Regions from separate parts of the Mesorhizobium sp. P2_D6 genome, predicted to be linked through region 2. Evidence: predicted binding sites of a transcription regulator. Region 2 holds the regulator's gene; the other holds the start of a gene.
What was found. The regulator PhoB, encoded in region 2, activates phosphate uptake and scavenging genes when phosphate is short. The targets are predictions, from matches to a motif close to TGTCATNNANCTGTCAT.

Region 1 (9,950 bases), on a different contig from region 2:
GACTGGTGGGCGAATGCGATTCGTCGCGCTGCCACGGTGCTGGTGGTCGAGATCGGCGGCACCATTGCCGGCTACGCCACGATCGGCAAGAACCGCGCCCGCGAACTTCGCCAGCAGGGCGAGATCTACGAGCTTTATTTGCGTCCGGAGTATCAGGGCATCGGGCTCGGCAGCCGGCTGTTCAAGGCGGCGCGGGCACGGCTTGCCGACCACGGGCTGAAAGGCATGGTGGTGTGGGCGCTGGAAGACAACCAGAACGCGCTGGCCTTCTATGCCGGCGCCGGCGGCCGCGATGTTGCCGAGGGCGTCGAGATTTTCGAGCAGAGGGCGCTGAAAAAGGTCGCCTTCGTCTGGGAATAACGGGTCTCGGTTACAAATCATCATAAACTGTGCGCTTCCATGAGCGCTGCGTACCAATCGCCGCATTGCGCCATTGCGCTCCGCCCGCTATCGATCTGGGAAAATCGAGAGAGGGATTTGAGCCATGCGCATTGAGGCCATTGCCAGCGGAAAGAACCCGCCTGAGGACGTCAACGTCATCATCGAGGTGCCGATCGGCGGCGAGCCGATCAAATACGAGATGGACAAGGAGGCCGGCACGCTGTTCGTCGACCGCTTCCTGCACACTTCGATGCGTTACCCCGGCAACTACGGCTTCGTGCCGCACACGCTGTCGGGCGATGGCGACCCAATCGACGTTCTGGTCTGCAACACTCGCGCGCTGGTGCCGGGCTGCGTCATCAATGTGCGGCCGATCGGCGTCTTGATCATGGAAGACAATGCCGGCCAGGACGAGAAGATCATCGCCGTGCCGTCGCCGAAGCTGACGCTGCGCTATGAAAACGTCACCGAATACACGCAGCTGCCCGAGATCACCCGTGACCAGGTGCAGCACTTCTTCGAGCACTACAAGGATCTCGAACCCGGTAAATGGGTCAAGATCGAAGGCTGGCACGATTCCAAATATGCCAAGAAGATGATTATCGACGCGATCGCGCGGGCGAAGGCGGCGAAGTAGGCGGCGACGCTGGGGGTGCGAGCGCCGCTAAGCACGGCGCCGCCCCTCATCCGCCTGCCGGCACCTTCTCCCCGTGTAGTGACGGGGAGAAGGGAGTAGCCCGGCCCTCGGCTTCTCATTCTGCAACGTGTGTAATTGGCGAAAGCTGCGATGACAGCGTCTTTCTCCCCGTCACTATACGGGGAGAAATGTCCGGCAGGACAATGAGGGGCAGCACGAACCGACGACACTGCATAAGGGGGCGTTCCAACGCGAACGGCCCTTAGTTATCCACCCTACCAAACGCCGGCACATCGCCAATGACGGTGTGCTTGTCCTTGCCGCAGGCGAAACTCTTGGCCTTTTCGTCAGCCAGTTTGCGTGCCTGGTCGTTGGCCTGCGGGTTGCCGGTGGCGAGCACCAGGCCGATGGTGCAGCCATCGCGGGCTTCCATCTGGGCGACCTTGGCGACGAGCAGCACTTCGGTCGGCTTGTTCTCATCCTCGGGATTACTGATCGAGCGGCGGTGGATGACGGCGAAAGGAACGGCGACGTCGCCCTTGCTCTCGATGCGCCATTCGACCTTGGCGCCGGACGAATTGAATCCGGAAAAGCTCTCCCAGACCGAGGTCATCTCGCCGCCGGGCGGAAATCCGTAAAACAGTGATTCACGGGCATCGTCATAGGCGATCAGCACGGGATAGCCGCGATAGCCGGAGCAGGCGAGTTCAGCCCAGTCGCCATCGCCTTCCTCGGCCTGCGCATAGGTGACGCAGTCCTTTTGCGAATCGAGGTCGGTGTAGGCGCTGGATATGCCGTCGGCATGGGCTGCCTGGCAGAGGCCGGCAAGGGCAAAGGGGACAAGCAGCAGGGTGCGCATGTGGACGTCTCCCGTGGAGTTCGTTCCAGCCTATCGTCAAATTTTCGACAGGCCTAGCGTGCGCTATCAGGGGTTGGCGCCGCCCCTCATTGCCTGCCGGGCATTTCTCCCCGTGAACGGCAGGGCAATCGCATATGACATTTTCTGAGATGTTTGCCTGGCACTTACCCCCACCCTTAATCCCTCCCCACAAGGGGGAGGGAGACCCTGCTGGCGCTGATCTCGGCAAATTATTGAGGTCTGGATGCAGGGGCGGAGATAAACAGGGGGCGCGGCAGCGTTCCCTCCCCCTTGTGGGGAGGGTTAGGGTGGGGGTCCCTCTTCGTAAGAATCCATATGCGATTGCCCTGCCGTGAACGGGGAGAAAGAGGCTGGGCGCGCCCCGGCGAAACTCTTGCAACGTTGGTGATTGGCGAAATCGGTGATGGGAGCGCCCCTCGGGGCGGCGACAACGCTCGAAAATGTTATTTCTTCAAGCTCGCCTCAATCAGCAGGTCGGCGTTGCGGGCTACCGATGCCGCCGGGCCGCCGAGGCCGAACAGCTGGCCGCTGATGTAGGCGCCCTCGATCAAAAGCAGCAGGCCGTCGCCGAGCGTGTCAGGGGCTTGTGCACCCATCGTTGCCGCCATTTCGCGCAAGCGGCGGCGCAGTTCCTGCTTGTTGGCTTCGCTGACGACGCGTGCCGGATGGCCGTGTTCCGGGTATTCCACCGCCGCGTTGGTCATACCGCAGCCGCGATAGTCCGGTCTTTGCGTACGCTTGCCGACGCGGGTCAGGAAGGCACTGATCTGCGCGCGCGGGTTGCCGGGATGAGCGGCCACGGCTTCGTCGAAACGCTCCCAATATTCACGGTCATATTGCCTGAGATACGAAGCGGCGAGCTCGTCCTTGGAGGGAAAGCTGCGGTAGAGGCTGGGCTTGGTGACGCCGGCGCGCTTGACGATCTCGTCGACGCCGATCGCCCGGATGCCGCGCCGGTAAAACAGGTCGTAGGCGACGTCGAGGATCTTCTTGGCAGCCTTGGGCGGCGGCGCTGCATGACCGTCATTGATGGTCAGTTCAATATTTTTGTCCGTTGGCATCATGTGACTCGGTTGACGTGTTACCGATCGGTACGTATACATCTCCTCGCCCTGCAACGTACCGGTCAGTAACATGATAGCTCAATCCCGTCCCTTTGGCCAGCGCTACGCTTTCGTCGTGGTCGGCGTCATCTTCCTCTGCCTGCTGATCGCGGCCGGGCTTCGTTCTGCGCCCTCCGTGATGATGCTGCCTCTGGACAAAAGCTTCGGCTGGGGGCGCGATACCGTGTCGGTTGCCGCCGCTATCGGCATCTTCCTCTATGGCCTGACCGGGCCGTTCGCCGCCGCATTGATGGAGCGTATCGGCCTGCGCCGTACGCTGCTGGCCTCGCTGGTGATCATGTCGGGCTCGACCGCGCTCAGCCTGCTGATGACCGAGCCCTGGCACCTGTTCATCACCTGGGGGGTGTTTTCCGGCATCGGCTCCGGTGCTGTTGCCACCGTGCTCGGCGCCACCATCGTCAATCGCTGGTTCAAGACCAATCGCGGTCTTGTCATGGGGCTGATGTCAGCCTCCAGCGCCACTGGCTTGCTGGTGTTCCTGCCGCTGCTCGCCTCGCTCGCCCAGTCGGGCGGCTGGCAGCCGGTCGCCATCGCCGTCTCTGTCGCCACCGCCTGTCTGCTGCCGCTGGTCTGGCTGCTGGTGCCGGAGCGTCCCGCTTCCATCGGCATGGTGCGCTATGGCGCCGAGGCCGATGACGTGCCGCCGGTGTCGCCGGCCTCGCAAGGCAATTTCCTGGGGCATACGCTCAACACGCTGCGCCGCGCCGCGGGAACCAGGGTATTCTGGTATCTGTTCGCCACCTTCTTCGTCTGCGGATTCACCACCAACGGGCTGGTCGGCACCCATCTGATCTCCTTTTGCGGCGATATGGGCATTGGTGAGGTGCAGGCGGCCGGCCTTTTGTCGATGATGGGCATTTTCGACCTGATCGGCACGACGCTGTCGGGTTGGCTCACCGACCGTTTCGACCCGCGCAAGCTGCTCGGTGTCTACTATGGCATTCGCGGCCTGTCGTTGATTTACCTGCCCTATTCCGGCTTCTCGGCGACCAGCCTGATCATCTTTGCCGTGCTCTACGGTCTCGACTGGATCGCCACCGTGCCGCCGACGCTCAGGCTCGCCAACGAAGCCTTTGGCGACCGCAGCGGACCCATCGTCTTCGGCTGGATCGTCGCCGGCCATCAGGTGGGCGCCGCCGCTGCCGCTGCCTTTGGCGGCACCATGCGGGAATTGCAGGGCAATTACGAACTGGCCTTCCTGATTGCCGGCATGACGGCGATTGTGGCGGCGTGTCTGTCGCTGCTGATCAATACGAGCCGGCCGGCCTTCGACCCGGAGCCGCAGGTGGCTTGAGGTGCGGTGCTGATCTCCCCCCTCGAGGGGGAGATGGCCGCGAAGCGGCCAGAGGGGGTCGGTCCGACCGGGCTCGGCGTCCTTGCGGCGAAGGAGGAGGTCAGCGCTCTACGCGCGGCGACCCCCTCTGTCGCCTTTGGCGACATCTCCCCCTCAAGGGGGGAGATCACCTGTCCATTGTTATCAAAACTTCATCTTTCCGAGATGCGGCTGAAACATTGAGGCTGGACGCTGGTGGCGGACGTTCAAGCCATCAGGAGACAGCCATGAACAAGATCTCGTTGACCCGCCGCGCTTTCGTCACCTCAGCGAGCGCTGCGGGTCTGCTCGGCGCATCGGGCCTCGCTTTGCCCTACTATTCGCGCGCCAGCCAGCGCCCGGCCTTTACCCATGGTGTCCAGTCCGGCGATGTCGATGCCTCGAGCGGCATGGTGTGGACGCGCACCGATCGACCCTCGCGCGTCATGTTCGAAGTGTCGTCGACCGAGAATTTCGCCAACGCCATCCGGCTGGCGCCGCTCGATACCTCGCCGGCCAGCGACTTTACGGTCAAGCGGCTGCTCACCGACTTGGCTGCCGACCAGGACATCTTCTACCGCATGACGGCCGCCGACCTCGCCGACATCAATGTCGTTTCCGAGCCGATCGTCGGGCGCTTCCGCACTGCACCCGCCTCGAAGCGCGACATCAAATTCGCCTGGTCGGGCGACACCGCCGGCCAAGGCTGGGGCATCGACCAGACCGGCATGAAGACCTACGCCACCATCGCCAAGCACACGCCCGACTTCTTCCTGCATTCCGGCGACACGATCTATGCCGATGGCGCCATGAAGGATGAGGTCGACCTGCCTGGCGGCGGCAAATGGAAGAACGTCGTCCTCATCGACGGCAAGCGCAAGGTGGCCGAGACGCTGGACGAGTACCGCGACCAGTGGAAGTACAACATGATGGACAAGAACGTTCTCGCCCTGAGCGCCATCTGCCCGACCTTCTACCAGTGGGACGACCACGAGGTGCTGAACAACTGGTCGGATTCGAAGGATCTGAGCGCAGACAACCGCTACACCGAAAAATCCATCCATGTGCTGGCGGCGCGTGCGGCGCGCGCCTTCCATGAGATGACGACGATCCGCTACGAACCGTCGGAGCCGGGCCGCGTCTATCGCAAGATATCCCATGGGCCGCTGCTCGACGTGTTCTTCCTCGACATGCGCTCCTATCGCGGCCCCAACGGCCCGGACATGCAGGACACCATGACGCCGGAGTCCCGTATACTCGGCGAACAGCAGACCAAATGGCTGAAGCGCGAACTGGCCAACTCCAAGGCGACCTGGAAGATCATCGCCGCCGACATGCCGCTTGGCCTCGTCGTCTGGGACGACGGCACCAAGAAGGTCGGCGCGGAAGCCGTCAGCAATGGTGACAACGGCCTGCCCAAGGGCCGCGAGCTCGAGATCGCCGACCTGCTGCGCTACATCAAGAACGCCGGCATCACCAACACAGTGTGGCTGACGGCCGACGTGCATTACACGGCCGCGCACTATTACAACCCCGACAAGGCGCAGTTCCAAGACTTCAACCCGTTCTGGGAATTCGTCTCCGGCCCGATCCATGCCGGCACGTTCGGCCCCAACGATTTCGACATGACCTTTGGGCCGGAACTGAAATTCATCAAGGCGCCGACCGCCGAACAGGGCCAGAACCTGCCGCCCTCGGCCGGGCTCCAGTTCTTCGGGCTGGTCGATATTTCAGGGGCGACCGAGCAGCTGACGGTGCGGCTGATGGATCGCGATGATAACGAGCTCTACAAGGTGACGCTCGATCCGGTGCGGTCGGCGTAGGCTGGATAGGTCGGCAGGACAGCACCCCCCTCTGTCCTGCCGGACATCTCCCCCGCAAGGGGGGAGATTAGCAGTTCTGCCGCTGGCGCAGGTTCTTCCGCGTTGACGATTGGCGAAAGCCGACGCGGCATCTGATCTCCCCCCATGCGGGGGAGATGCCCGGCAGGGCAGAGGGGGGGTGTGACGGATCGCTACGCTTGGAGTAGGTGGGAACCGTCAATCCGGATAGCAAACCGTCGGAATCTTTGGCCAAACCGCGCTGTCGCAGCCGGCAACCTGCTGCCTCTGCTTGAAGGAGGCGCTGACCGGGCCGGTGACCACGGGGTCGACGCCATCAGGGGCGTCGGCGAACAACTGCTCGGCCGTCTGGTCAGAGGACGAGACTGGATTGGCTTCCTTCAGCGTCGCGGCCGATTGCGCGGCATTGGCCGCCAGCAGGGCAGCGAATGCGACCGAAGCGATGAGTGGCCAAAATCGGTTGAGTTTGTCGGTCATGAATTTCGAACTGCCCAGGCCCCGAAAGGTTCCCGCCTTGGTTAACAAAACCATCTCACACCGAGATGCTTAAGATTTGATGAGTATTTGGTGATGCGCCTCCTCTTTCGCAATTGCGAAAAACCCTGTATGAGCCGCGCAACCGAAAGAGGCGGCGCCTTTGGCCTGCTGCCTGCAACGCTCCCGAGACCACAACATGAAAATTCGTAATATCGCGATCATCGCGCACGTCGACCATGGAAAAACCACCCTCGTCGACCAGTTGCTCCGGCAATCCGGTTCCTTCCGCGACAATCAGCGCGTCGCCGAGCGTGCCATGGATTCCAACGACCTGGAAAAGGAACGCGGCATCACCATCCTGGCCAAGGCGACCTCGGTCGACTGGAAGGACACCCGCATCAACATCGTCGACACCCCCGGCCACGCCGATTTCGGCGGTGAGGTCGAGCGCATCCTGTCGATGGTGGATTCGGCCATCGTGCTGGTCGACGCCGCCGAAGGCCCGATGCCGCAGACCAAGTTCGTCGTCGGCAAGGCGCTCAAGGTCGGGCTGAAGCCGATCGTCGTGATCAACAAGATCGATCGCCCGGACGCCCGCCATGTCGAGGTGGTCAACGAGGTGTTCGACCTGTTTGCCGCGCTCGACGCCACTGACGAACAGCTCGACTTCCCGATCCTCTACGGCTCGGGCCGTGATGGCTGGGTTTCGGAAAATCCGGAAGGTCCCAAGGATCAGCAGCTTGCGCCGCTGTTCGACCTCGTCATCAAGCATGTGCCGGAGCCGACCGTTCATCCCGGCCCGTTCCGCATGATCGGCACCATTCTGGAAGCCAACCCGTTCCTCGGTCGCATCATCACCGGTCGCATCGAATCCGGCACCTTGAAGTCCAACCAGGCGGTCAAGGTGCTGCACCATGACGGCACCCAGATCGAAACCGGCCGTATTTCCAAAATCCTCGCCTTCCGCGGCCTCGAGCGCCAGCCGATCGACGAAGCGCAGGCGGGCGACATTGTCGCCATTGCCGGCCTGTCGAAAGGCACCGTTGCCGACACGTTCTGCGACCCGGCGGTGACCGAACCGCTGCATGCGCAGCCGATCGATCCGCCGACCGTGACCATGTCGTTCCTGGTCAATGACTCGCCGCTCGCCGGCACCGAAGGCGACAAGGTGACCAGCCGCGTCATCCGCGACCGCCTGCTGCGCGAAGCCGAAGGCAATGTCGCGCTGAAGATCGAGGAATCGCCCGATAAGGATTCGTTCTTCGTCTCCGGCCGCGGCGAATTGCAGCTGGCCGTGCTGATCGAGACGATGCGCCGCGAAGGCTTCGAGATCGCCGTGTCGCGTCCCCGCGTCGTCATGCAGAACGGCGAGAACGGCGAATTGCTGGAGCCGGTCGAGGAAGTCGTCATCGACGTCGACGAGGAGCATGCCGGCATCGTCGTGCAGAAGATGTCGGAGCGTAAGGCCGAGATGGTCGAACTGCGCCCCTCCGGCGGCAACCGCCAGCGCATCGTCTTCCACGCGCCGACACGTGGCCTGATCGGCTACCAGTCGGAACTCTTGACCGACACGCGCGGTACCGCCGTGATGAACCGGCTGTTCCATGCCTACCAGCCCTACAAGGGCGAACTGCCGGGCCGCACCAACGGCGTGCTGATCTCCAACGAACAGGGCGAAGCAGTGGCCTACGCCATGTGGAACCTGGAAGACCGCGGCCCGATGGTCATCGATCCCGGCGTCAAGGTCTATCAGGGCATGATCATCGGCATCCATAGCCGTGACAACGACCTCGAAGTGAATGTGCTGAAGGGCAAGAAGCTGACCAACATCCGCGCCGCCGGCAAGGATGAGGCGGTCAAGCTGACGCCGCCGATCCGCATGACGCTGGAGCGCGCGCTGGCCTGGATCCAGGACGATGAGCTGGTCGAGGTAACGCCGAAGACCATCCGCCTGCGCAAGCTCTATCTCGACCCGAACGAGCGCAAGCGCTTCGAGAAGTCGGCGAAAGTGGTCGGCGCGGCTTAATCGTCTGATTTTTCCGGATATGGGACGGGGCGAAGCACCAACATGCTTCGCCCCTTTCGTTTATCCGCTGGCCGCTGAGATAATGGCTTTGCGGTCGGCTTCGCTGGCGAGATCAATCCGCACGGTGGTGCCGTTGCGGGCCGGCTTGCGCAAAGCCTTGGCCCCTTCCGGATCAACCACCAGCAATCGGTTCTCCTCCAGCGCCTGAAGCCTCGACCGTGAGATGCCGAGCTCGCCGGCAAGCAAACGGTCGAGCCGCAGCGATGTCGGCATTTCGAGCGCGAGCCCGATCTCAAGCGCGGTTGCGCCTTCGCCGCCGAGCCTGTGCTTGTGAACCGCGACGTCGGAAAACTCCTCGACGCGTCCGACCCGGCTTCGCAACGCCAAGACATCGAAGGCGTGGCGGCGGGTCAGCGCCGGGTCGTTGCTTTCAAGGGCTGCCAGCAGGGTCGGTTCGATGTCGCGGCGGTTGCAGCGTTCGAAAATGCCGAAATTCCAGGAATTGTCGCAATCGATGCAGCGATAGATCAGCCACACGTCGATACGCTTGCCATTGGCGTTGACGCGGAATTTGTCGCTGCAGCGATAGGCCTTCACCGTGCCGCAGCGGTTGCAGTTGATCAGGGGTCGAGGTGCGGTGCCGGGCGCGATCGTCCAGCGAATAGCGAGATGTTGAGACAAGCCGAAAACCTTCCAATGCGGAAGTTCTTCAGGCCGGCAATGTCGAGATGCCCATGCGGGCACGGCGTGGCGAGAGCTAGCTATGGTCGGAAGTCAGGTGCCACGGGCGACAGCCACGCAACAGCGGTTCAGCAGTGCCAAACCGGTCTCGAACCGCCGCCTGAGGAACACATGAAAATGGAGCAGACACCGCTTAATGCGGCGCCCTGCCAGTGTGATCAGGGGAGTTGGCGAGACCGGCGGTTACTGAGGCAAAGTGAAGCTCGAAATGGATGTCGGGACGGGTCTTCTAGCGACAAGATGCCACGTGGGCAAGGCCTATAGCCGGTCTTCCGCCATGCTCAGCCGAACGCGATCTGCACCTTCATCGATTGGGTGCGGTCGCCGGCGATCTCGAACGCCGCCACCGCCTCGTCCATCGGATAGATGCCGGTCAGCAGCGGCTTGACGTCGACACGGCGGTTGTTGATCAGGTCGACGGCCAGTGCGAATTCGTCGTGAAAACGGAAGGAGCCGCGCATCTCGATCTCCTTGGCGACGATCTGATTCTGTGGCAACGACATGTCGCCGCCAAGCCCGAGCTGGACCAGC
Region 2 (9,950 bases):
GGAAAGCATGCGTCAGATCGACCTGTTCCGCCACGTCATGGACGAACTTCCGGTCGCCGCCTTCATCAAGGCGCAGGATCTGAGCATGGAATTCGTCAACAAGGCCTGGTGCGCGCTGACCGGCATCCCCAAGGAGGAGGTTATCGGCCGGACCGATCTCCAGCTTTTCAACATCGACGACGCCGAAACCTACACCCATGACGACACCGAGGTCGTCGTCACCGGCCGCGGCCGCGAGATCGAGGAGCCCGTTACCCATCGCGACGGCACGGTGCGGCAATTGATGACGCGCAAGAGCCGGCTGGTGGCGCTCGACGGGTCGGTGCATCTGGTCGGCTCCAGCACCGATATCACCGACGTCAAGGCGCGCGAGCAGGCGCTGGAAGAAAGCATGCGCGAGAACGAGGTGTTCCGCAATCTCATCGACAACGTGCCGGTGTCGATCTACGCCAAGCGCTCGGACCTGCGCCAATTCTACGTCAACAAGGGCTGGTGCGACCTGACCGGTCTCAGCAAGGAGGAGGCGATCGGCAAGACCGACGTCGAGATCTTCGGCGCGGACGGTGAGGCCTTCGTCGCCGGTGATATGGCCGTGCTGCGCACCGGCGAGACGCAGGAGATCGAGGAGACGGTGACGCTTGCCGACGGCAATGTGCGCCACCAGTTCGCGCGCAAGGGCGCAATGATCGCCTCCGACGGTTCGCTCTATCTCATCGGATCGACCACCGACATCACCGAATTGAAGATGCGCGAGGCCGAGCTGCGCGAGGCACGCCAGCGCGCCGTGCTCGCCGACCGCGCCAAGTCGGAATTCCTGGCCAATATGAGCCACGAGATCCGCACGCCGATGAACGGCGTGCTGGGCATGGCCGAGCTGCTCGCCAAATCCGACCTCGACACCAAGCAGAAGACGTTCACCGACATTATCGTCAAGTCGGGCAACGCGCTTTTGACGATCATCAACGACATCCTGGATTTCTCCAAGATCGATGCCGGCCAGCTCGTGCTCGACCCGGCGCCGTTCAACCTGCCCGAGGCGATCGAGGATGTGGCGACATTGGTGTCGACACGCGCCAAGGAGAAGGATCTCGAACTGATCGTGCGTGTCGAGCCGGGCCTGGAAAGCCTGTTCATCGGCGATGTCGGCCGCATAAGGCAGATCGTCACCAATCTGCTCGGCAATGCTGTGAAGTTCACCGACGAAGGCCATGTGCTGGTCGATGTCACCGGCGAGAGGGTTGTGGCCGGAACCAGGCTCACCATCTCGGTCACCGACACCGGCATCGGCATTCCGGAGGACAAGCTGAAGGCTGTCTTCGAAAAGTTCAATCAGGTCGATACCTCGTCGACCAGGCGCCACGAAGGCACCGGGCTCGGCCTTGCCATCACCTCGCGGCTGGTCGAGTTGATGGACGGCGAGATCGGCGTCGAGAGCGCCGAAGGCAGGGGTTCGACCTTCTGGTTCACCGTTACGCTGCCCAGGGCCGGTCAGCAGACGGGGCAGCGCATCATGCCGGTGGACGTCACCGGCGCGCGGGTGCTGATCGTCGACGACAACGCCGTCAACCGGTCGATCCTGACCGAGCAGATGGTGTCGTGGACGTTCGATTCCTGCGCCGCCGAAAGCGGTGCCGAAGGGCTGAAGGTGCTGGTCGCCGCGGCTGCCTATGGCGTGCCTGTCGACTGCGTCGTCCTCGACTACCAGATGCCGGGGATGAGCGGCGCCGAAATGGCGCGCATCGTGCGCAACACCGCAGGGCTGGCCGACACACCGATCATCATGCTGACCTCGGTCGACCAGTCGCTCGCCAACACCAGCTACCGCGATCTCGGCATCGACGCGCAGCTGATCAAGCCGGCGCGTTCCTCGGTGTTGCTGGAGACGCTGGTCGCGACCATCCAGCGCCATCGCCACGGCACGACAGGTCAGGCGCCGGAAGCCGCAAGCGGCGGTTCCGGCGAAGCGATGGTACAGCGGGTGTCGGTGCCGCCGGCACGCGCCCCGTCCGAGCGGGCGCAGTTGCATCCGCCGCCAGTGCGCGCCCGCGCCCGGGCCGGCGGCAGCGAACGCGGGCTCGACATCCTCGTTGCCGAGGACAATGAGGTGAACCAGATGGTGTTCACGCAGATCCTCGGTGAAACCGGCTACAGTTTCGAGATCGTCGGCAACGGCCGCAAGGCGCTCGACGCTTTCGGCCGGCTCAATCCGCGCATGATCCTGATGGATGTCTCGATGCCGGAGATGAACGGGCTCGAAGCCACGGCCGCGATTCGCCGGCTGGAGCAAGAGAGCGGCACGCATGTCCCGATCGTCGGCGTCACCGCGCATGCCTTGAAGGGCGATCGCGAGCGCTGCCTGGAAGCCGGCATGGACGACTATCTGCCCAAGCCGATCAGTCCCAAGGCGCTGCTCGAAAAGGTCGAGCGCTGGGCCGGCATCGCGAGCGAAGCCCAGCGAGACGCCGGCTAGCTGATATCAGCGCCGGGATTCGGCGGTGCCGCGACGTCCAGGGATATGGTGCGATCGCACCATATCAAAGCTTGCGCCCAGTCGGGAAAATGGCGGCAACTCAACCGCTCATTCAGTTACGGGCGGGAGCAAGCGACCGCCGACAAAGAAACAGCGTCGAAATCTACCCCAACGGACCTGTTTTTGGCGATGGCTCGGCCAAGATACGCTCTGGCCACGGGCAACGCGCTCCCGTCCGGTTTTTCTTTCTCGGCATCGCGGCCTGCGATCCGCCGGGACAAATGCCGGCGCAAAATCCCGCAAGCTTATGATTCCAGCGGCAAACTGCGGCTCTCGCGGAGATGCCGGCCGGCTGCGGCTTTCGGTGCGTCCATCCGACGTTACCGGGCTGACACGAAACTGTCATGCGACTGTAATAATCGAAGGCTATTGGCCTCAGCGGGCGCCGGCTGAAGAGGGCGCCGAGAGACCATCTTCCGAACAGGAGCAGGCCACATGAAGAAATTCCTCGTTACGGCATCGGCCGTGGCGGTAGCGTTCGCCGCATCGTCGGGTGTCGCCGCCGCGCGCGACCAGATCCAGGTCGCCGGTTCGTCGACCGTGCTACCCTACGCCAAGATCGTCGCCGAGCAGTTCGGCGAAACCTTCACCAACTTCAAGACCCCGGTGGTCGAGTCCGGCGGCAGCGGCGCCGGCATCAAGGAATTCTGCAAGGGCGTCGGCGAAGACACCATCGACATCGCCAACTCCTCGCGTCCGATCAAGAAGGACGAGCTGAAGTCCTGCGCCGACGCCGGCGTGAAGGAAGTCCAGGAAGTCCGTATCGGCTATGACGGCATCGTCTTCGCCACCGACATCAAGGGCCCGGATTGGGCGCTGGTTCCCGCCGACATCTACAAGGCGCTCGCCGCCAAGCTGGTCGTTGACGGCAAGCTGGTCGACAATCCGAACACCAAGTGGAACCAGGTCAACCCGAAGCTGCCCGACTGGGATATCGCCGCCTACATCCCCGGTGAAAAGCACGGCACCCGCGAAGTGTTCGAGACCAAGCTTCTCGACGCCGGCTGCGACAAGGCCGCCCTGAAGGCCGCCGGCATTGCCGACGACAAGGAAATCGGCAAGACCTGCATTGCCATCCGCAAGGACGGCAAGGCTGTCGACATCGACGGCGACTACACCGAGACGCTCGCCCGCATCGACTCCAACAAGACCGGCGTCGGCGTGTTCGGCCTCGCCTTCTACGAGAACAATGCCGACAAGCTGAAGGTCGCCAGCGTGGAAGGCGTCGTGCCTTCGACCGAGACGATCGCGACCGGCAAGTATCCGGTTTCTCGCCCGCTGTTCTTCTACGTCAAGAAGGCGCATCTCGGCGTCGTTCCCGGTCTCAAGGAATATGTCGAGTTCTTCCTTGACGACCAGATGATCGGCCCGGAAAGCCCGCTCGCCCAGTACGGCCTGGTTTCGGCTCCGGATGCCGAACGTCAGGCGCAGCGCGACGCGTTCGCTGCCGGGAAGAGCATGTAATCAACGACTGGATCAGGGCGCGGACCAAATCCGCGCCCTGATTTCGCTGTATGCCGCAACGGCGGCGGCGATCTGAATTTTCTCTGGGGTGGGTGATGTCGTCCTTGCTCGTACTCGCCATAGTCATCGCCATCGGCGTGGTCGCCTTCGTGATCGGCCGCCAGCGCGCCACGGGGCACGAAACCGGCAAGGTAAAGCCGCATTCGCGCGCCCACTATCACGGCTGGTGGGCCTTTCTGCTCGCCGTCCTGCCTGCCGTCCTGCTGCTCGCCGTCTGGGACATCGGCTCGTCCTTCTATCTTGACCGGCACATCCACGCCGCCCTGCCCGAGCGCACTGTCGACTCCAAGATCGCCAGCGAAGCGCTCGACGCCAGCCTGGTGAAGAGCCTCGCCAAGGGCCTGCGCCGGCTCGATGCCGGAACGCCGCTTCCCGCCACGTTCGCTGAATTGCAGCCGCTGCTCATCGCCAAGGGCGTGGCGCTGGCGACGGATACCCAGGACTACATGATCCCGATCGCGGTCGAGGCGAATGCCGTTCAGGACCGGCTTGGGCTGTTCGGCGCCGTCATCACGTTGGCATTGTCGATCGCCGGCGCCTTCTACGCGATTAGGCAAATTGCGCCGCGCGCCAGGGCGCGCAACAATGTCGAGAGGCTGATGCTGTGGGGGCTGCTTGCGGCGTCGACCATCGCCATCCTGACCACGGTCGGCATCGTGCTGTCGATGCTGTTCCAGACCATCACCTTCTTCGAAAGCGTGTCGCCGATGAGCTTCTTCTTCGGCACCGTTTGGGATCCGCGTTTCGCCGCTGCCGGCTCCGGCGGCAGCCAGGGCCAGTTCGGCCTGATACCGCTTCTCGCCGGCACGCTTTATATCGCCGCCGTCGCTCTTCTGGTGGCGGTGCCGGTCGGCTTGATGTCGGCGGTCTACATGGCCGAATATGCTTCGCCCAAGGTTCGCGCGGTGGTCAAGCCGGCGCTGGAATTGCTGGCCGGCATCCCGACCATCGTCTACGGCATCTTTGCCGTGGTCACGCTCGGGCCGTTCCTGCGCGACCTGTCGGGGGCACTCGCCGGCGGTTCGCCCTTCATCCAGGGCCAGAGCATCTTCACCGCCGGTCTGGTGATGGGCGTCATGCTGATCCCGGTCGTGTCCTCGCTGTCCGACGACATCATCACCGCGGTGCCGCGCGCCATGCGTGACGGCTCGCTTGGTCTGGGCGCGACGCGCTCCGAGACGATCAAGCGGGTGATCCTGCCGGCCGCACTTCCCGGCATTGTCGGCGCCATCCTGCTGACGGCGTCGCGCGCCATCGGCGAGACGATGATCGTCGTGCTGGCGGCCGGCGTTGCCGCCAATCTCACCGCCAATCCATTCGAGGCGATGACGACCATCACCGTCAAAATCGTCAACCAGCTGACCGGCGACCTCGAGTTCAACTCACCGCAGACGCTGGTCGCCTTCGCGCTCGGCCTGACGCTGTTCGTGCTGACACTGGTGATGAACATCGTCGCCCTCTACATCGTGCGCAAGTACCGGGAGCAGTACGAATGACCGACATTCCCCTGGACACGATGGCGGGCGCCGTTGCGCGTCCGCGCCGCGACATAGGGCTGAAGGCGCGCTACGCCGCTGAACGCCGTTTCCGCATCTACGGTGTGATTGCGATCTCGGTCGGCCTGGCCTTCCTGGCCATCATGCTGATCACCATCGTCTCGAAGGGCTACACCGCCTTCTGGCAGACGACGGTGACGCTGCCGATCAGCTTCGACGAGAAAGTCATCGACCCCTCCGGCAAGCGCGCCACCGATCCGAGCGTGCTGATCAAGGCGAACTATCCCAAGCTCGCCGACACTGCGCTGATGGCCAAGCTTGGCATCGACCCAAGCAACAAGCCGATGGTCATGAAGCTCAAGGGCTTCCTGTCGGAAGGCGCCCGCGTCCAGCTGCGCGACATCGTCGCCGCCGATCCGTCGGTGATCGGCACGACGCGCGACGTCAACATCCTGGCCGCGGCCAATCTTGACTCCGCCTTCAAGGGCCAGATCGACCTCAGCGTCGATGAAGCGCGCCGCAAGGTGTCCAACCAGCAGATCGACTGGATGAACAAACTCAAGGCCGACGGCGTAATGGCCGAGCATTTCAACACCGGTCTGTTCACCTATGGCGCCTCCAGCCGGCCCGAGACGTCAGGCATGGGCGTGGCGATCATCGGCTCGTTCTACATGATGGTGATCGTGCTGCTTTTGGCGCTGCCGATCGGCGTCGCGGCCTCGATCTATCTCGAGGAATTCGCCAAGAAGAACCGCTTCACCGACCTGATCGAGGTCAACATCAACAATCTTGCGGCGGTGCCGTCGATCGTCTTCGGTCTGCTCGGCCTTGCCGTGTTCATCAACTTCCTCGGCATGCCGCGCTCGGCCGCCTTTGTCGGCGGCCTGGTGCTGACATTGATGACGCTGCCGACCATCATCATCGCGACGCGCGCGGCCCTTGCCGCGGTGCCGCCGTCGATCCGCTCGGCAGCGCTTGGGCTTGGCGCCTCGAAGATGCAGATGGTGTTTCAGCACATACTGCCGCTTGCCGCTCCCGGCATCCTGACCGGCACGATTATCGGCCTGGCGCGTGCGCTGGGTGAGACAGCACCGCTGCTTCTGATCGGCATGGTCGCCTTCGTCGCCGACTATCCGAAGACGCCTTTCGATCCGGCGACCGCACTGCCGGTGCAGATCTACATGTGGGCAAACGAGGCCGAACGCGCTTTTGTCGAGCGCATGTCCGGCGCCATCATCATCCTGCTCGTCTTCCTCATGGCCATGAACATCACCGCGATCGTGCTTCGGCGCCGGTTCGAGCGGCGCTGGTAGAAAAAAGGCAATTTGGTATGAACATCATGACCGAACAGTCCCTTGAAAACGCAGTGGGCGACAAAATGAACGCCAAGTCGAACGAAGTCATCAAGATGCGCGGCGACAAGGTCGGCGTGTTCTACGGCGAGAAGCAGGCGCTGTTCGACGTCAATCTCGACGTCCGCCAGAACCAGGTGACGGCGCTGATCGGCCCGTCCGGCTGCGGCAAGTCGACCTTCCTGCGCTGCCTCAACCGCATGAACGACACCATCGATTCGGCGCGGGTGACCGGCAAGATCACGCTCGACGAGGATGACATCTATGACAAGAACATCGACGTCGTCGAACTCAGGGCTCGCGTCGGCATGGTGTTCCAGAAGCCCAATCCGTTCCCGAAGTCGATCTACGAGAACGTTGCCTACGGCCCGCGCATCCATGGCCTAGCCAAGCGCAAGTCCGACATGGACCAGATCGTCGAGTCGAGCTTGAAGAAGGCGGCGATCTGGAACGAGGTCAAGGACCGCCTGCAGGAGCCCGGCACCGGCCTGTCCGGCGGCCAGCAGCAGCGCCTGTGCATCGCGCGCGCCATTGCGGTGTCGCCGGAAGTAATCCTGATGGACGAACCCTGCTCGGCACTCGACCCGATTGCCACCGCACGCGTCGAGGAGCTGATCGACGAGCTGCGCCAGAATTACACGATCGTCATCGTCACCCACTCGATGCAGCAGGCGGCGCGCGTGTCGCAGCGCACGGCGATGTTCCACCTCGGCTACCTGGTCGAGGAGGGCGCCACCGACAAGATGTTCACCAATCCCGACGACAAGCGCACCCAGGACTACATTACCGGCCGCTTCGGCTGAGCCGTCCAGCGGTTGAATTTTCAGGCACGAGGACCACGATCATGGGTGAACATACCGTCGCCTCCTTCGATGAAGAGTTGGGCCAGATCAGCAAGCTGATCCGCGACATGGGCGATCTGGCCGGGTCGATGGTCAGCGGCTCGACAAAAGCGCTGCTCAATTCCGACAATGCGTTGGCGCAACGTGTCGTTTCCGACGACGCCATCATGGACGCGCGCCAGCGGGAACTCGACGATCGCGCCATCACGCTCATCGCCAAGCGCCAGCCGATGGCCAACGATCTGCGTGCCGTGGTCGGCTCGATCCGCATGGCCGGCGACCTCGAGCGCATCGGCGATCTCGCTAAGAACATCGCCAAGCGCGTTGGCACTGTGGGCCTCAGCGTCACGCCGCGCGACCTCTCGCATTCCATCGATGCGATGGCGCAGCTGGTGCTGATCCAGGTGCAAGGGGTGGTCGAGGAATATGCCGCCGCGGATGCCGCAGCCCTGGCGAAACTCAGGAATGAGGACGAACGTGTCGACGTCAAATACACGTCGGTGTTTCGTGAACTCTTGACCTACATGATGGAAGACCCGCGCAACATCACCGCCTGCACGCATCTCCTGTTCTGCGCCAAGAATCTGGAGCGCATCGGTGATCATGTCACCAACATCGCTGAAAATGCGTATTATGTGCTGACCGGCCAGCAATTGCCCGCCAATCGCCCGAAGCAGGACGAGACGGCGATGGCCACTTCGGCCTGACAAGGGTGAACTGCTGATGATCGCGCCACGCATCATGGTCGTGGAGGACGAGGAGCCGCTGGGCGTGCTTCTCCGCTACAACCTCGAATCCGAAGGCTACCAGGTCGAGGTGGTGACGCGCGGCGACGAGGCCGAAATTCGGCTGCAGGAAAATGTGCCCGACCTTCTGGTGCTCGACTGGATGGTGCCGGCGGTGTCCGGCATCGAGCTCTGCCGCCGGCTGCGCATGCGGCCCGAGACCGAACGGCTGCCGATCATCATGCTGACCGCGCGTGGCGAGGAGAGCGACCGCGTGCGTGGCCTGTCCACCGGCGCCGACGACTATCTGGTCAAGCCGTTCTCGACACCGGAATTCATGGCGCGCGTGAAAGCGTTGCTGCGCCGCGCCAAGCCGGAAGTGCTGTCCAGCGTGCTCAAGGTCGGCGACATCGTGCTCGACCGTGAATCGCACCGCGTCTACCGCAAGAAGAGCGAAATCAGGCTCGGACCGACCGAGTTCCGCCTGCTCGAATTCATGATGCGCCATCCCGGCCGCGTGTTCTCGCGCAGCCAGCTGCTCGACAATGTCTGGGGCGAGACGATCTATATCGACGAGCGCACGGTCGACGTGCATGTCGGCCGACTGCGCAAGGCGGTCAACAATGGCCGCATGCCCGACGTCATCCGCACCATCCGCGGCGCCGGCTACGCTATCCGGGAAGATTAGGCGCGCCGCGCTGTTGCCGGCCCCTCAGGCGACATGCTTGCCCGCTTTCGCCTGAATCCCCGGTGCGAAAATCTCCTGGTCGACGAAGCTGAGCGCGCGCATGGCGCAGCCTTCGCGGATCAGCGGCAGTTCGTTGGGCTCGGTGTCGAAGGAGATCGATTTCGAGTGCTGGCCGCCGGCAGTCTGAGCAATCGCTTCGCGCAATGCCGGTTCGATCAGATCGAACGCGGCGGCGCTGACTCCGACCATGGCGACAGGTGCTGGATCGATCAGCGCGAACAGGCTGCCGAGGCCGAAGCCAAGCGCCTCGCCGGCTTTGCGGTAGGCTTCGCGCTCGGGGCCGTCGGTCTCGCGGGCACGTGCGGCGAGCGCCCGCATGTCGGCGTCGCCGACATCGACCGGTTCGGCATCCTCGCTCATCATTTTGGCGCTGCGCCAGATGGCGTAGTTGCCGGCATAGGCCTCCACGCAGCCGCGCCGCCCGCAACGGCACAGCGCGCCGCCGGGCCGGTGGATCATGTGGCCGAACTCGCCGCCCGAGGAATGGGTGCCGGTGAACAATTCGCCCTTCAGCACCAGCCCCATGCCGATGCCATGCGAGAGCAGGATGGCGATGAAATTGTCGCGGTAGCGCTCAGGCTGGCGCCATTGCAGCGCCACCGCCATCATGTTGCAGTCGTTTTCCATGGTGGCCGGAATGCCGAATTCCGCTTCCAGTATGTCGGCGAAGGCAATGTCGGTCAGCGGCGTGATAGGCGACCACAGCATGGCGCGCGCCTGCGAATCGGTGATG

Region 1: a site for PhoB is predicted at 4,495-4,511, ahead of AC1D1L_RS11155 (alkaline phosphatase D family protein). Genes of this name have one in related genera too.

The regions. Positions count from the first base shown of each region.
Region 1 is NZ_JBFUEG010000004.1:312,932-322,881, reverse strand. It holds gene AC1D1L_RS11180 (GNAT family N-acetyltransferase) at 1-360, shown strand, start outside; gene ppa (inorganic diphosphatase) at 485-1,018, shown strand; gene AC1D1L_RS11170 (hypothetical protein) at 1,281-1,877, opposite strand; gene AC1D1L_RS11165 (TetR/AcrR family transcriptional regulator) at 2,342-2,959, opposite strand; gene AC1D1L_RS11160 (MFS transporter) at 3,033-4,316, shown strand; gene AC1D1L_RS11155 (alkaline phosphatase D family protein) at 4,583-6,157, shown strand; gene AC1D1L_RS11150 (hypothetical protein) at 6,374-6,652, opposite strand; gene typA (translational GTPase TypA) at 6,849-8,678, shown strand; gene AC1D1L_RS11140 (DUF1062 domain-containing protein) at 8,739-9,359, opposite strand; gene AC1D1L_RS11135 (L-idonate 5-dehydrogenase) at 9,701-9,950, opposite strand, start outside.
Region 2 is NZ_JBFUEG010000018.1:10,298-20,247, forward strand. It holds gene AC1D1L_RS27415 (PAS domain-containing protein) at 1-2,470, shown strand, start outside; gene AC1D1L_RS27420 (PstS family phosphate ABC transporter substrate-binding protein) at 2,966-3,994, shown strand; gene pstC (phosphate ABC transporter permease subunit PstC) at 4,090-5,550, shown strand; gene pstA (phosphate ABC transporter permease PstA) at 5,547-6,863, shown strand; gene pstB (phosphate ABC transporter ATP-binding protein PstB) at 6,881-7,705, shown strand; gene phoU (phosphate signaling complex protein PhoU) at 7,747-8,451, shown strand; gene phoB (phosphate regulon transcriptional regulator PhoB) at 8,468-9,157, shown strand; gene AC1D1L_RS27450 (ROK family protein) at 9,182-9,950, opposite strand, start outside.